DNA from 2 places in the Rhizobacter sp. P2_G4 genome. Region 2 is predicted to be linked to the other one. Evidence: riboswitches for the same ligand, from Rfam matches in the RefSeq annotation. Region 2 holds a riboswitch; the other holds the start of a gene.
What was found. Region 2 has a riboswitch for thiamine pyrophosphate ahead of AC1DYS_RS23825 (TonB-dependent siderophore receptor). Riboswitches for the same ligand answer to the same signal wherever they lie in the genome.
Positions count from the first base shown of each region.

Region 1: linked by a shared signal. The riboswitch ahead of thiC (phosphomethylpyrimidine synthase ThiC) and the one ahead of AC1DYS_RS23825 (TonB-dependent siderophore receptor) in region 2 are both predicted to bind thiamine pyrophosphate.

Region 1 covers NZ_JBFUFG010000010.1:59,723-66,822, forward strand. The annotation lists gene AC1DYS_RS26070 (flavin monoamine oxidase family protein) at 1-484, shown strand, start outside; gene AC1DYS_RS26075 (carbon-nitrogen hydrolase family protein) at 490-1,281, shown strand; gene AC1DYS_RS26080 (penicillin-insensitive murein endopeptidase) at 1,283-1,987, opposite strand; TPP riboswitch at 2,121-2,226, shown strand; gene thiC (phosphomethylpyrimidine synthase ThiC) at 2,303-4,186, shown strand; gene AC1DYS_RS26090 (FAD-dependent oxidoreductase) at 4,191-5,261, shown strand; gene thiS (sulfur carrier protein ThiS) at 5,258-5,476, shown strand; gene AC1DYS_RS26100 (thiazole synthase) at 5,479-6,297, shown strand; gene thiD (bifunctional hydroxymethylpyrimidine kinase/phosphomethylpyrimidine kinase) at 6,294-7,100, shown strand, end outside.
Region 2 covers NZ_JBFUFG010000007.1:300,600-307,699, reverse strand. The annotation lists gene AC1DYS_RS23825 (TonB-dependent siderophore receptor) at 1-917, opposite strand, end outside; TPP riboswitch at 980-1,095, opposite strand; gene AC1DYS_RS23820 (NAD(P)/FAD-dependent oxidoreductase) at 1,312-2,412, opposite strand; gene fdxA (ferredoxin FdxA) at 2,429-2,755, opposite strand; gene cobA (uroporphyrinogen-III C-methyltransferase) at 2,752-3,558, opposite strand; gene AC1DYS_RS23805 (sulfate adenylyltransferase subunit 1) at 3,561-4,841, opposite strand; gene cysD (sulfate adenylyltransferase subunit CysD) at 4,947-5,906, opposite strand; gene AC1DYS_RS23795 (phosphoadenylyl-sulfate reductase) at 5,903-6,667, opposite strand; gene AC1DYS_RS23790 (DUF934 domain-containing protein) at 6,664-7,100, opposite strand, start outside.

The sequences.
Region 1 (7,100 bases), on a different contig from region 2:
CCTCTTCGACCACGGACCCGGCAAGCCCGGCGTCATCTGCCTCACGTATTCGTGGATGGGCGATGCACTGAAGATGCTGCCGCACTCGGTTGAAAAGCGCGTGCGCCTGGCGCTCGATTCGCTGAAGAAGATCTACCCCAACGTCGACATCGCGAGCCACATCATCGGTGACCCGATCACCGTCTCGTGGGAGGCCGACCCGCACTTCCTGGGCGCGTTCAAGGGCGCGCTGCCCGGCCACTACCGCTACAACCAGCGCATGTACGCGCACTTCATGCAAGACGCGATGCCGGCTGCGCAGCGTGGCATCTTCATCGCCGGCGACGACGTGTCGTTCACGCCCGCGTGGGTCGAAGGCGCGGTGCAGACCTCGCTGAATGCGGTGTGGGGCATCGTCCGCCATTTCGGCGGGGCCACGCATGCCGACAACCCGGGCCCCGGCGATGTGTTCCGAGAGATCGGCCCGATCGCCCTGCCGGAGTAAGCGCCGTGTCACCCACGCTTCGCGTCGCGCTCTGGCAATGCAACCCGCTGCCGCTGGACGTGGCGGGCAATCTGCAGCGGCTTGACAGGCAGGCCGCCATCGCGCGCGCGCAAGGCGCCGAGCTGCTGGTCTGCCCGGAGATGTTCCTGAGCGGCTACGACATCGGGGTCGACGCCGTGCAACGGCTCGCCGAAGCGGCGGACGGCCCGAGCGCACAAGCCGCAGCCGAGATCGCGCGCTGCCACGGCATCGCTCTCGCCTACGGCTACCCGGAACGCGGCCAGAACGGCAGCGTCTACAACGCCGCGCAGTTGCTCGGCGCCGATGGCAGCACGCTCGGCCGCTGCCGCAAGACCTGTCTCTACGGCGACCTCGACCGCTCGATGTTCATGCCCGGAGACGCCAGCGAAGCGCTGGGCTCGCTGAACGGCTGGCGCATCGGCCTGTGCATCTGCTACGACATCGAGTTCCCCGAAACCGCACGCCGCCTCGCCATCGCGGGTGCCGATGCCATCATCGTGCCAACCGCCAACATGGAAGCCTTCGACGTCGTCACCCGTGTGCTTGTGCCGGCGCGCGCCGTCGAGAACCAGGTGTTCGTGGCCTATGCCAACTACTGCGGCAGCGAGGGCAGCCTGCGTTACGGTGGGTTGAGCTGCGTGGTGGCACCCGATGGTGAAGCGCCCATGGTGGCTGAACGCGACGAGGCGCTCGTGTTCGCCGAGTTGAGCAGCGAGCGCCTGAGCGCTTCACGCAGCAAGTACACCTACCTGGCGGACCGCGTACAAGGAATCTGATTCACGCAGGAGCCGGCTTGCATGGCATGCTGAAGTCAACGTGGTAGTGCTCGTCATGGCGCACCCACGGCTTGCCCTTCATGAACGTCAGGTTCTGCCGCAGATAGGGGCCGCGGGGCGTAGAGAAGAGCTTCGGGAAGAACGCGTTGTCGAGGATGACGAGCGCAATGCCCACACGCCTGGCCTTGGCAGCGACATGCAGCTGGTAAAGGTGCTCTGACAACGCCACGAAATCGATCTGGTAGTCCTCGTACTTCGCATTCGCATCGAACTCGATATCGTAGCCCAATCGATTGGTCGGGCCCGTGGGCAGCGGTACCGACTTGCCCGCCTTGTTTCGCACCGGCACGAAGAAGTCGATGGACAAGCCATTCTGGTGAGTACGGTGAGGCCGGATGCGGCCGCCGGACGGCCAACCCGTTTCCCCATAGACGTAGGTGACGGACGGGTCCGCAACCGCCAGCGCCGCGTAGGCCGAGACGATCACATCCGAGACCTTCGAATGGACATGCGTGCGGCCGGCCGTGGCGCCCAGCGTGCTGTATGCGGTGAAGTTGGGTCCGCTGACAGGGAGCTTCACGCTGCCTTCGATCCGACCCTTGCTCACCGTGCCGAAGCACTGGCTCTCAATGGCCTGAGCTGCTCCGACTGGTGCACACATCATGGCAACCCAGAGCAAGGCGAGATGTGTCGTCGGTCGGAACATGCAGGCTGAGAGCTCGAGAAACGCGAACCGTACCAGACGCCGCGTCTCATCGAAGCTCTCAAACTCGAACAGATCGCGTCAAAGGACCGAGAACAACCGAGCGTTGACCGGCTCAAAAAATGGGCACACAATCGCCCTCGCTCCGGGGTGCACGTGGACAGCGTGCTGAGATGGTCACCAACCAAACCCGCGAACTTGATCCGGCTAGTACCGGCGAAAGAAGAGCTGTCACCCTTGACCCCAAGGCCCATCGTGGCCGGGGCTGCCGGGGTCACCTTCGGAGCATGCGTAGCCACTGCTCACGAAGGAACCTCGATGAACGCACCCGACAAGCTCGAAGCCCTGCTCACCCTCACGCGTGAGCCGTTCCCAGCCTCGCAGAAGACCTACCTGACCGGTAGCCGCGACAACGTGCGCGTGCCCTTGCGCGAGGTGAGCCTGACGAACGGCGAGACCGTCGCGCTGTACGACACCTCGGGCCCGTACAGCGACCCGACGGCAAGCATCGACGTGACGCGCGGCCTGCCCGGCGTGCGCGATGCATGGATCGCCGAGCGTGCCGACACGGAGAGCTACACCGGCCGCATCCGCCATGCGCTGGACGACGGCATCAAGCACGAGGCCTACGAGGCCGACCGCATCGAGGCACTGCGCCGCGCCGCCGCCGCGCTGCAACGCACACCGCGGCGCGCCAAGGCCGGTGCCAACGTGACGCAGATGCACTACGCACGCCGCGGCATCGTCACGCCCGAGATGGAGTACGTGGCGCTGCGCGAGAACGGCAAGCGCGAATGGATGGCCGAGTACCTGGCCGACGAAGCACGCGAGCAGCGCCTGCGCGGCAACCCGATGGGCGCCAGCATCCCAAAGATCATCACGCCGGAGTTCGTGCGCGAAGAAGTGGCACGCGGCCGCGCCATCATCCCGGCCAACATCAACCACCCCGAGGTGGAGCCGATGGCGATCGGCCGCAACTTCAAGGTGAAGATCAACGCCAACATCGGCAACTCGGCGGTCACCTCCAGCATCGAAGAAGAGGTCGAGAAACTGGTGTGGGCCACGCGCTGGGGTGCCGACAACGTGATGGACCTGAGCACCGGCCGCAACATCCACACCACGCGTGACTGGATCGTGCGCAACAGCCCGGTGCCCATCGGCACGGTGCCGATCTACCAGGCGCTGGAGAAGGTGGGCGGCGTGGCTGAAGACCTCACCTGGGAGATCTTCCGCGACACGCTGATCGAGCAGGCCGAGCAAGGGGTCGACTACTTCACCATCCACGCCGGCTTGCGGTTGCCCTTCATTCACCTGACGGCGAACCGGCGCACCGGCATCGTCTCGCGCGGCGGCTCGATCATGGCCAAGTGGTGCATCACCCACCACAAGGAAAGCTTTCTCTACACGCACTTCGAAGACATCTGCGACATCATGAAGGCCTACGACGTGAGCTTCTCGCTCGGCGACGGCCTGCGCCCCGGCTCGGGTGCCGATGCCAACGACGAAGCGCAGTTCGCCGAGCTGCGCACGCTGGGCGAGTTGACGCAGATCGCCTGGAAGCACGATGTGCAGACCATGATCGAAGGCCCGGGCCACGTGCCGATGCACCTGATCCAGGCCAACATGGACGAGCAGCTGAAGCACTGCGCCGAAGCGCCGTTCTACACACTCGGCCCGCTCACGATCGACATCGCGCCCGGCTACGACCACATTGCCAGCGCCATCGGTGCCGCCATGATCGGCTGGATGGGCACCGCGATGCTCTGCTACGTGACGCCCAAGGAGCACCTCGGCCTGCCCGACCGCAATGACGTGAAGCAGGGAATCATCGCGTACAAGATCGCGGCTCACGCGGCCGACATCGCCAAGGGCCACCCCGGCGCACGGGCACGCGACGAGGCGCTGTCGAAGGCACGCTTCGAGTTCCGCTGGACCGACCAGTTCAACCTCGGCCTGGACCCGGACACCGCACGCGACTTCCACGACGAGACCTTGCCGAAAGACAGCAGCAAGGTCGCGCACTTCTGCAGCATGTGCGGGCCGAAGTTCTGCTCGATGAAGATCACGCAGGACGTGCGCGACTACGCGGCCGCGAAAGGCGTGGCCGACGCGGCAGCGCTGGAAAGCGGCATGGCCGAGAAGTCGGCGCAGTTCAAGGCGGGCGGCGGCGAGATTTACATCCCGATCCACGCAAAAACCTGAAGCCATGTCGTCGACCATCGGCATCGCCGGTGCGGGCCTGCTCGGCCGGCTGCTGGCGTGGAAGCTGGCGAGAGCCGGCCATCGCGTCAGCGTATTCGACCCGGCACAAGCGCCACAGCCGAGCTTCGATGGACGGCAGGCGGCTGGCTACACGGCGGCCGGCATGCTGAGCCCGCTGGCTGAGCTCGACAACAGCTCGGCGCATGTGGCCGCGCTGGGCTGGCGCTCGATCGCGTTGTGGCGCGAGATCGTGTCGGCCTTGCGAGCCAGGCCGCACTTCTCGGAGCGCGGAAGCTTGCTGCTGGCGCATCGCAGCGACAGCGGCGCAGCGCAGCGCGTGCTGGCGCGCCTGTCGACCGCAGCACCCGGCACACCGCAAGCACAGGCGCTGTCATCGAACGCCATGCAATCGCTGGAGCCCGCGTTGCAAGGCGCCGCGCACGCCTGGCTGCTGCCGCAGGAAGGGCAGATCGACACGGTGGCCACGATGCTGGCCTTACAGGCCGAAGCGCCCGACGTCGACTGGCATTGGGGCGTGTCGGTCGACACCTTGCGCCCCGGCGAGTTGAGCCTGAGTGACGGCTCATGGCACCACTTCGACTGCGTCTTCGATGTGCGAGGAATCGGCGCACGGCCCGCGCTGCCAGTGCGCGGTGTACGTGGAGAAATCATCTGGCTGCACGCGCCCCGCCACGGCCTCGCCCGCCCCGTGCGACTGCTGCATCCGCGCCACCGCGTGTACCTGGTGCCGCGCTCCAGTGACGTGGTGCTGGTCGGTGCCAGCGAGATCGAGAGCGAGGACCGCTCGGCCATGTCGCTGCGCAGCGCGGTCGAGCTGATGGCGGCAGCGCACAGCGTGATGCCCGCGCTGGCCGAAGCCCGCATTCAGCGGCTGGACGTCAACCTGCGGCCCGCCCTGCCCGACAACGAACCACGCGCCGACATCGAGCCCGGGCTGGTTCGCATCAACGGCCTGTTTCGCCATGGCTGGCTGCTCGCCCCCGCGCTGGTGGAAGACGCGTTGCAGCGCTGCGGCCTCGGCGCCACGTCCACCACACCGGAGATGGCGACATGATGTCGACCGACACGATCGCCGTGCAGCTCGACGGCCGGCCCGTGCCGCTCGCCGCCGGCACCACGCTGGCCGAGCTGGTGGAGCAACTGGGTCACGCGCCGCAAGGCGTCAGCACCGCCGTCAACGGCCTGTTCGTCGCGCGCGGCCAGCGCGCCGGCTGTCTGCTGCAAGCCGACGACGCGGTGCTCCTCTTTCAACCCATCGTGGGCGGATGACCATGAACAACCCCTTGAACGACGACTCCTGGCACGTCGGCGACGTCACGCTGCACAGCCGCTTCCTGCTCGGCACGGCCGGCTACCCATCGCCACAGATCCTGCACGACGCGATCGTCGCCGCGCGCACGCAGGTCGTCACCGTCGGCCTCAAGCGCACGCTCGCGGCAGCTGGTGACAACGGCTTCATCGCGCTGATCCGCCAGGCCCTGCGCGAGAAGGGTGCTCGCCTGCTGCCCAACACCGCCGGCTGCCGCAGCGCGCGCGAGGCAGTGCAGCTGGCACATATGGCGCGCGAGCTCTACGACACCCCGTGGATCAAGCTCGAAGTGGTGGGCGACGAGCACACGCTGCAGCCCGACCCGTTCGAGCTGCTCGCTGCGGCCACGCAGCTTGCGCGCGAAGGCTTCACCGTCTTCCCGTATTGCACCGACGACCTCGTGCTGTGCCGCCGCCTGCTGGATGCCGGCTGCCCGGTGCTGATGCCCTGGGGCGCGCCCATCGGCTCGGGCCAGGGCCTGCTGAACCCCTTCGCGCTGCGCACGCTGCGCGAGCGTTTGCCCGATGCGACCTTGATCATCGACGCCGGCATCGGCGCACCCTCGCACGCCGCGCAAGCGATGGAGATGGGCTTCGACGCCGTGCTGCTGAACTCAGCGGTGGCACAGGCGCGTGAGCCGGTGTCGATGGCACGCGCCTTCGGCCTGGCCATCGAAGCAGGCCGCACGGCATGGCGCGCGGGTGTGATGGCACCGCAAGACTTTGCCGTGGCGAGCACGCCGGTCGGTGGCGAACCCGTCTTGCTCGGCGGGGCGGCATGAACACGCCCCCAATCATCTGGAGCATTGCAGGCACCGACAGCGGCGGCGGTGCCGGCCTGAGCGCCGATCAACGTGCGGCCGGTGCCTTCGGCGTTCACCTGTGCCCCGTTGTGTCCACCGTGACCGCGCAGAACTCGCGCGCCGTCACGCACATCGAGCCGATGCCCGCCACGCTGATCGACAAGCAGCTGCATGCGTTGGCCGACGACATGCCGCCGCGCGCGATCAAGACCGGCCTGCTCGGCAGTGCTGAACAAGTGCGACTGGTGGCGCAGTGGGTCGACCGGCTGCGGCAAGCCGGCCCGGTGGACCTGGTGATCGACACGGTGCTTGCATCGACGACAGGCACGCGCTTCGCCGACCCGTCCACCCTGGCCGCATACCGAGATGAGCTGCTGCCACGCGCGACCGTCATCACGCCCAACCGGCGCGAGGCGCTGCAACTGCTGGGCGAGCCCGTGGACTCGACGGTCCTTGCTGCAGGTGACTTGCCCGCCCTCGCGCGGAGGCTGCGTGCTGCCGGTGCGCAAGCCGTCTGCATCACCGGCGGCGACGGCACCGACGTCGACGGGCAAACCATCGACTGGCTGAGCAGCGACCACGCCGAAGGCTGGCTGGCGCTGCCGCGCGTGCCCACGGCCCATCACCACGGCACCGGCTGCACCTTCGCGAGCAGCGTGGCCGCGGCACTGTCGCTCGGCTTCGTGCCGGCGGATGCGGCGGTGCTCGCCAAGATGGCCACCACGCACGCGCTGCGGCATGCCTACGCGGCCGGCCAGGGTGCCGGCCCGGTACATGCGCGC
Region 2 (7,100 bases):
CGCTGGGTGGCGGCGTGCGCTGTGAGCCGCCAGCTGCCCATGTTGTGGGTGGCGCGGACTGAGGCGGTGTTCGCGTCCATCACCACAGGCTGCGACCAGGGCTGGTTGTTGAGGTTGATGCGCGGATCGACCGGCGCCGGCACCGTGGAGCCGAGCATGCTGAAGCCCGGCTGGCTCAGCTGCGAGCGATGGCTCGTCTCGAACTCGGCTTCGAGCAGCGTGCTCGGGCTGATGCGCCAGTCGCCTGCCACCGACATCAGGTTGCGTTCGCCCTTGGCATCACGCAGCCGAGGGTCGATGTGTTCATAGGCTGCATTCACCCGCACGCCGAACACCTGCTGCTCGCCGAACCGCTGGCTGATGTCGACGGCACCCAGCACCGAGCCGTGCTCGCGCCAGCCGAGTTGCACGTTGCGCAGCGGCGCGTCGGTAGGGCGCTTGACCACGAGGTTCACCAGCCCGCCCGGCGAACTGGTGCCGGCCTGGATGCCACTCGTGCCCTTGAGTATCTCGATGCGGTCCTTGTTCTCGAGCGGGATCGAGGTTTCCGCGTTGATGGGCAAGCCATCGCGCCGGTAGTTGAAACGGTTGTCGAGCACAAAACCGCGGACGGCAAGGAAGTCCCAGTAGCCCTCGGAGTTATAGGCGTCGCTGACGGACGGGTCGATCTTCACGACATCGGCCAGGCGCAGTGCGCCGCGGTCACTCAGCTGTTCAGCGGTGAGGACGGTGGCCTGTAGCGGCGTCTGCGACAAGGGCACATTGCCCCAGCCCGAAACGCCGGCCGCAGGGTCGGCCCTGCCCGTGACAGTGACAGGCGCAAGCGTCGTCGTCTGTGCATGGACGACCGTGGCGAGCAACAAGGCCGCAGCAGCAATGGGAGAGCGTGAAAAGCGGAACGAGCGATTGGTTGCCATCGTGATGTCCATAGATCGATGGCAGGTCGGCTGACACGGGCCACGGATCCGTGAACACGGCCGGGCTTTTGTGCATGCTTCCCTGCGCGAGGATTACCTCAATCAGGTTCAAAGGGACTTTCTCAGTCGACCGCTGCTCTGCCTTCAGAACGAGCGTTCAACACCCCTAGCGAGTGCTGCGCAGAGCGCGCAGCGAGCGGATTATCAACCGATTCAGAGATCGGGAAGTTGCGTACTGCTATGCGCTGCGCCTCGAGACCTCAGCACGAACGGTGCTGAGCAGACAAACAGCACGAGCGAAGCGAAGTGCCTCATCAAGCCACGCCCGCGGAACCGGCTTTGCCGGGCCGCCAGGCGGCGCCCCTTGGGGGCAGGAGCGCAGCGACTGGGGGGCTCAATCAAACGTCGGCGTCTCGACGCCAAGCACCTTGTGCAACTTCGGGCTGGTGGTCGTGTACTGCAGGTGAATGCGCTTCTCCGGAAAGATGTATGGCGCCGCGCCAAAAGCAGCGAGCGCCGCTTCGTGGAAGCCCGACAGGATCAGCTTCTTCTTGCCCGGATAGGTGTTGACGTCGCCCACGGCAAAGATGCCCGGCGTGTTGGTCTCGAACTTCTCGGTGTCGACGACGATCTGCTTGCGCTCGAGGTTCAGGCCCCACTCGGCAATCGGGCCGAGCTTGGGGCTCAGCCCGAAGAAAACCATCAGCACATCGAGCGGCACCACGCGGGTGATGCCGTCGCTGCCGGTGACCTTCACGCTGGTGAGCCGACCATCGGTCTCTTCGATACCGGTGATCTGGCCGATGAGGAACTGCATCTCATACGCGTCGCACAGTTCCTTCATCTTCGCAACGCTGGCCGGCGCGGCCTTGAAGCCGTCACGGCGGTGCAGCAGGATCACGCTCTCCGCCTTGTGCGGGCCTTCCTGCACGAAGTTAAGTGTCCAGTCGAGGGCCGAGTCACCGCCGCCGACGATCACGAGGTTCTTGCCCGCGAACTGGGCTGGGTTCTTCACGCGGTAGAACACCTGCGACTCGTTGTGCTTGTCGAGCCCGTCGACCTTCAGCAGGCGCGGCTGGAAGGAGCCGACGCCGCCAGCGATGAAGATGGTCTTGGTGAGGAAACGCGTGCCCTTGCTGGTCTCGACGTAGAAGCGGCCGTCGTCTTGCTTCTGCACGACAGTCACTTCTTGTCCGAGGTGGAAGGTCGCACCAAAGGGCTCGATCTGCTTCAGCAAGTTATCGGTCAACTCCTTGCCTGTGCACACGGGCACGGCAGGGATGTCGTAGATGGGCTTGTCGGGGTACAGCTCGATGCACTGGCCGCCGGGGTAGGCAAGCGAATCGATGATGTGGGCCTTGATCTCCAGCAGGCCGAGCTCGAACACCTGGAACAGGCCAACCGGACCCGCGCCCACGATGACCGCATCGGTCTCGATCGGGCCCTCGTGCGAGTTGGCGGTTTTGGAGATCTCCACGTTGACGTTCAATTCCATGGTGTTGCGTTGACTACTACTTGATCAGTTCGGACAGCTTGCCGGTCTTGTCTTTCCAGTCGTCGGCATCGGGCAAGGGCGCCTTGCGTTTGGTGATGCTGGGCCAGCCGCTCTTGGCCAGGTCGGCGTTGATCTTGATCATGTGCTGCTGGTCGCCGGGCACGTCTTCCTCCGGCATGATGGCGTTGACCGGACACTCGGGGATGCAGACTGCGCAGTCGATGCACTCGTCGGGGTCGATGGTCAGGAAGTTCGGGCCTTCGCGGAAGCAATCGACGGGACAGACGTCCACGCAGTCGGTGTATTTGCAGCGGATGCAGGCTTCGGTGACGACGTGGGTCATGGCTCTGGCTTTGAAGTGGCAGTTGGACGGGCATCGCCGACAGGCGAAGCCATTGATTTTAAAGGCTCGCCGCAGGTCGCGACGGATGGCTCTGTTGGCAAAGGGCTGTTCAGCGCACGTGCTCCGGCCCCGACTGTCACGATGGTCGGCCTGCCTGCGTGCAGCACGCCTGCTTCGGCCAGCGTGCGCACGGTGTGGTCGCTGTGCAAGGCGTCGGGCCAGCCGGCTCGCGACACCACGCTCACCGGCGTCTCCGCAGGCCAGGTGGCGGACATGAGTTGGCGAGACAACGAGGCCAGTTGCTTGCCGGCCATGTAGAAGACTTCGGTGTCGGCTGTGCGGGTGGCGTTCAGATCGCCGCTGCGCGTCATCGCGGTGGCGAGGCTGACGCTGCGGCCGGTGCCGCGGCGTGTCAGCGGCCGCTGGCTGCTGGCTGCCGCCGCGATGGCCGCCGTGACGCCGGGCACCACTTCGCAGGCGATGCCGGCTTCGGCGAGCGCATGAAGCTCCTCTTCCAGCCGACCGAACACGCTGGGGTCGCCACCTTTGAGGCGAACCACGGTGCCGCCTTCCCGAGCGCACTTCACGAGCAAGGCATTGATGGCGGTCTGGCCGGTGCTGTCGCAGAAGCCGCGCTTGCCGACATCGAGCCAACGGGCGCGCGGTACGAAGTCGCGCAGGGCAGGGTCGGTGAGGGCGTCGAACAACACGACATCGGCCTGCGCGAGCAAGCGTGCCCCGCGCAAGGTGATCAGGTCGGCGGCCCCAGGGCCAGCACCGATGAAGATCACGCGTCCGGCCATGATCAGGCGGCACCCTTCACGAGCAGCGCACCGCTGGTGCGGTTGCTGGCGGGGTCGACGATGATGAGCGAGCCGCCCACGCGGTTGGATTCATACGATTCCACTGGCAACGCCTGCTGCGTTTCGATGATCACGTGGCCGATCTCGTTGACCGCGAGCTGGTTGGCCTCGATCGCTTCGAGCGTGTGGATGTCGAGCCGGCTTTCGATGCTGGCGATGCGTGCCTGCACCCAGCGGTTGCCATGGCGCACCCAGTACTTGCGGCCCACCACGGCAGGCTCGGTGTCGAGCCAGGCGAGGGTGGCCGAGAAGCGCTGAGCTTCATGGATGGTCTGCGGCGTGGCGATCCAGTCGCCGCGCGACACGTCGAGCTGGCGATCGAGCACCACGCCGGCGGATTGGCCGGCCTCGACCACGTCGACCACCTCGCCGGCGAGCCGCACTTCGGCCACCGTGGCGATCTGGTTGCTCGGGAAGAGCTGCACCGTGTCGCCGGCCTTCACGCGGCCGTGGGCCACGCGGCCGTACAGCGAGCGCGGCTGGTTGCCGGTGCCTTCGCCTTCGCGGCTGACGTATTGCACGGGGATCAGCAGATCGCCGTCCTTGCGTTCCTGCAGCGCGGGCAGCGATTCCAGCAACTGCAGCAGCGACGGGCCGTTGTACCAAGTGGCGTCCAGCGGCTGGGTCACGTTGTCGCCCCGCAGCGCAGAGACCGGGATGATGCCGGCGATTTCGATGCCAGCCTGCTTGGCGAAGTCGCGCAACGCGATGCTGACGGCCTCGAAGGCCTGCGCCGGGTCGCTCACCGCGTCGAGCTTGTTCACCGCGAAGACGATGCTGGGCACACGCAGCAGATGGGCCAGCAGTGCATGACGGCGCGTCTGCGGCAGGAGTGGCACGGGCACGGCATGCGTATCGAGCTTGGTGATGTCGACAAGCACCACGGCGGCATCGCTGCCGGCTGCGGCCGTCACCATGTTGCGGGTGTACTGCTCGTGGCCAGGCGCATCGGCAATGATGAACTTGCGCTCCTTGGTCGCGAAGTAGCGGTAGGCCACATCGATGGTGATGCCCTGCTCGCGCTCGGCCTCCAAGCCGTCGGTCAGCAGCGAGAGGTCGATGGGCGCGCCCGCGGCACGCTTCTCCAGCGTGTCGAGCTGGTCCGCGAGGATGGCGCGGCTGTCGAACAGCAGGCGGCCGATCAGCGTGCTCTTGCCGTCGTCAACGCTGCCGGCGGTGAGGAAGCGCAGTGCGCGGTGGTCTTTGATTGCTTGCGTGGTCATCTCATTCTCAATTGCTTTTGATCCAGCGGCCGCCGTGGAACTGGCTTTGCCAGGCCACCGGCGGCGCCCCCTTGAGGGGGAGGCGCGCAGCGCTTCGGGGGTGGGTCAGAAATAGCCTTCTTTCTTGCGACGTTCCATCGACGCGTCGGAGGTGCGATCGTCCATGCGGGTTGCTCCGCGCTCGCTGACGGTGACCTTCAGCGTCTCGGCGACGATCTCGGTGGCGTTGGTGGCCGGGCTTTCAACTGGGCAGGTGCAGGTCATGTCGCCCACGGTGCGAAAGCGCACCTCGGCCGTTTCGACCGTCTCACCGGCTTCGGGTGGCGTGACCTCGGTCAAGGGCACCAGCAGACCCTTGCGGCGAATCACCTGGCGTTCGTGCTTGTAGTACAGGCTCGGCAGCGGGATGTTCTCGCGAGCGATGTACAGCCACACGTCGAGCTCGGTCCAGTTGCTGATCGGGAAGGCGCGCATGTGCTCGCCCGGCTTGATGCGGGTGTTGAACAACGTCCACAGCTCAGGGCGTTGTTCCTTCGGCTGCCACTGGCCGAAGCTGTCGCGGTGGCTGAAGATGCGCTCCTTGGCGCGGGCCTTCTCTTCGTCGCGGCGGGCGCCGCCCATCAGCACATCGAAGCGGTGTTCTTCGATGGCTTCGAGCAGTGCGACGGTCTGGTGGCCGTTGCGCGACTCCAGCGGGTGCGACAGGCGCACGGTGCCGCGCTTGATGGAATCTTCAAGGTGGCCGACGACCAGGCGCTCGCCCATCTCGGCGACGCGGCGGTCGCGGAACTCGATCACTTCGGGGAAGTTGTGGCCTGTGTCGACGTGCAGCAGCGGGAAGGGCAGGCGGCCCTTGTATTCGCCGTCTTTGCTTTTCGACTTGAAGGCCTTCTCGGCCAGGCGCAGCACGACGCACGAGTCTTTTCCGCCGGAGAACAACAGGGCAGGGCGCTCGAAGGCGGCGACCGTTTCACGCAGGATGAAGATGGCCTCTTCTTCCAGCCAGTCGAGATGGGTGTGGTCGAGGGCGGGGAGCAATTGCTCCACCGTCAGCGGGGCGTTCATTTGTGTTCTCCGATCATCGATACAGCAGCCGCGTTGGCGTCGTCAGCAGCGCCATGCACGTGCAGGCCACACTCCTTGGCCTTCTCGTCTTCCCACCACCAGCGGCCGGCGCGAAAGTCTTCTCCCACGGCGATGGCACGCGTGCAGGGCTCGCAGCCGATGCTCGGCATGAACTCATCATGCAGCGGGTTGTAGGGAACGTCGTGCGCGGCGATGTAGTGCCACACGTCGTTCCAGCTCCAGTCGGCCAGCGCGTTGAACTTGATGCGGCCTTTGTCGTCCGGCTCGCTGAACGGCACGTCGCCGCGGTTGTTGCTTTGCTCGCGTCGGAGGCCGGTGACCCAGGCCGTGCGGCTGGCAAGCATGCGCGACAGCGGTTCAAGCTTGCGGATGCCGCAGCAGCCTTTGCGCAGATCGATGCTGTCGTACATCGCGCGCTCACCGTAGTTCTTCACGAAGTGGATCACGGCCTCGGCCTCGGGGCGGTAGACCTCCACCTTCAGGCCGTAGCGCTCTTCGATGCGCGGGATCAGTGCCACCGTCTGCGGGTGCAGCTTGCCGGTCTCCAGCGTGCCGATGGCGATGTCGATCTTGTGGCGCGCGATCAGGTCGGTCAGCACCATGTCTTCGGCGCCCAGGCTGGTGGCCTGCACGACCTTGCCGGGGTGCTCGGCCGCGGCCTGCTTCAGCACCTCGACCGCATGCGCAACGCGCGCATCGAAATCCGGCGTCAGCCGGTCATACAGCGTGATGGCGCTCATATGGCCGACCCTGCCTGGTTGAAATCTTCGACGTTGGAATACGCTTCTTCGGGTGGGCGCGCGAACAGCGGGCGATGCTCGTTGACGTCTGCCTGGTAGTGGCCAGGGAAGAAGCGCAGCGCTCGCTCAGCAGCGTCGAGCGACTGGTCGTGGCGCAGCACCGTGGCATCGAAGCCGGTGCGCTTGAGCAGCGGCACCATGTCGACGAGCACCTCGCCGACGGCGCGCACTTCGCCGGCAAAGCGAAAGCGCGAGCGCAGCAGGCGGGCCTGGCTGTAGGCACGGCCGTCAGTCCACTTCGGAAACTGCAACGCCACCAGGCTCAGGCGAGGGAGGTCGTCGACCAGGTCTTCGATGTCGGCATCGTTGGGGAAGATCACCCCGACCGGCATGTCAGCGGGCCACGAGTTGCGTATGCCGTTCCATTGGATCA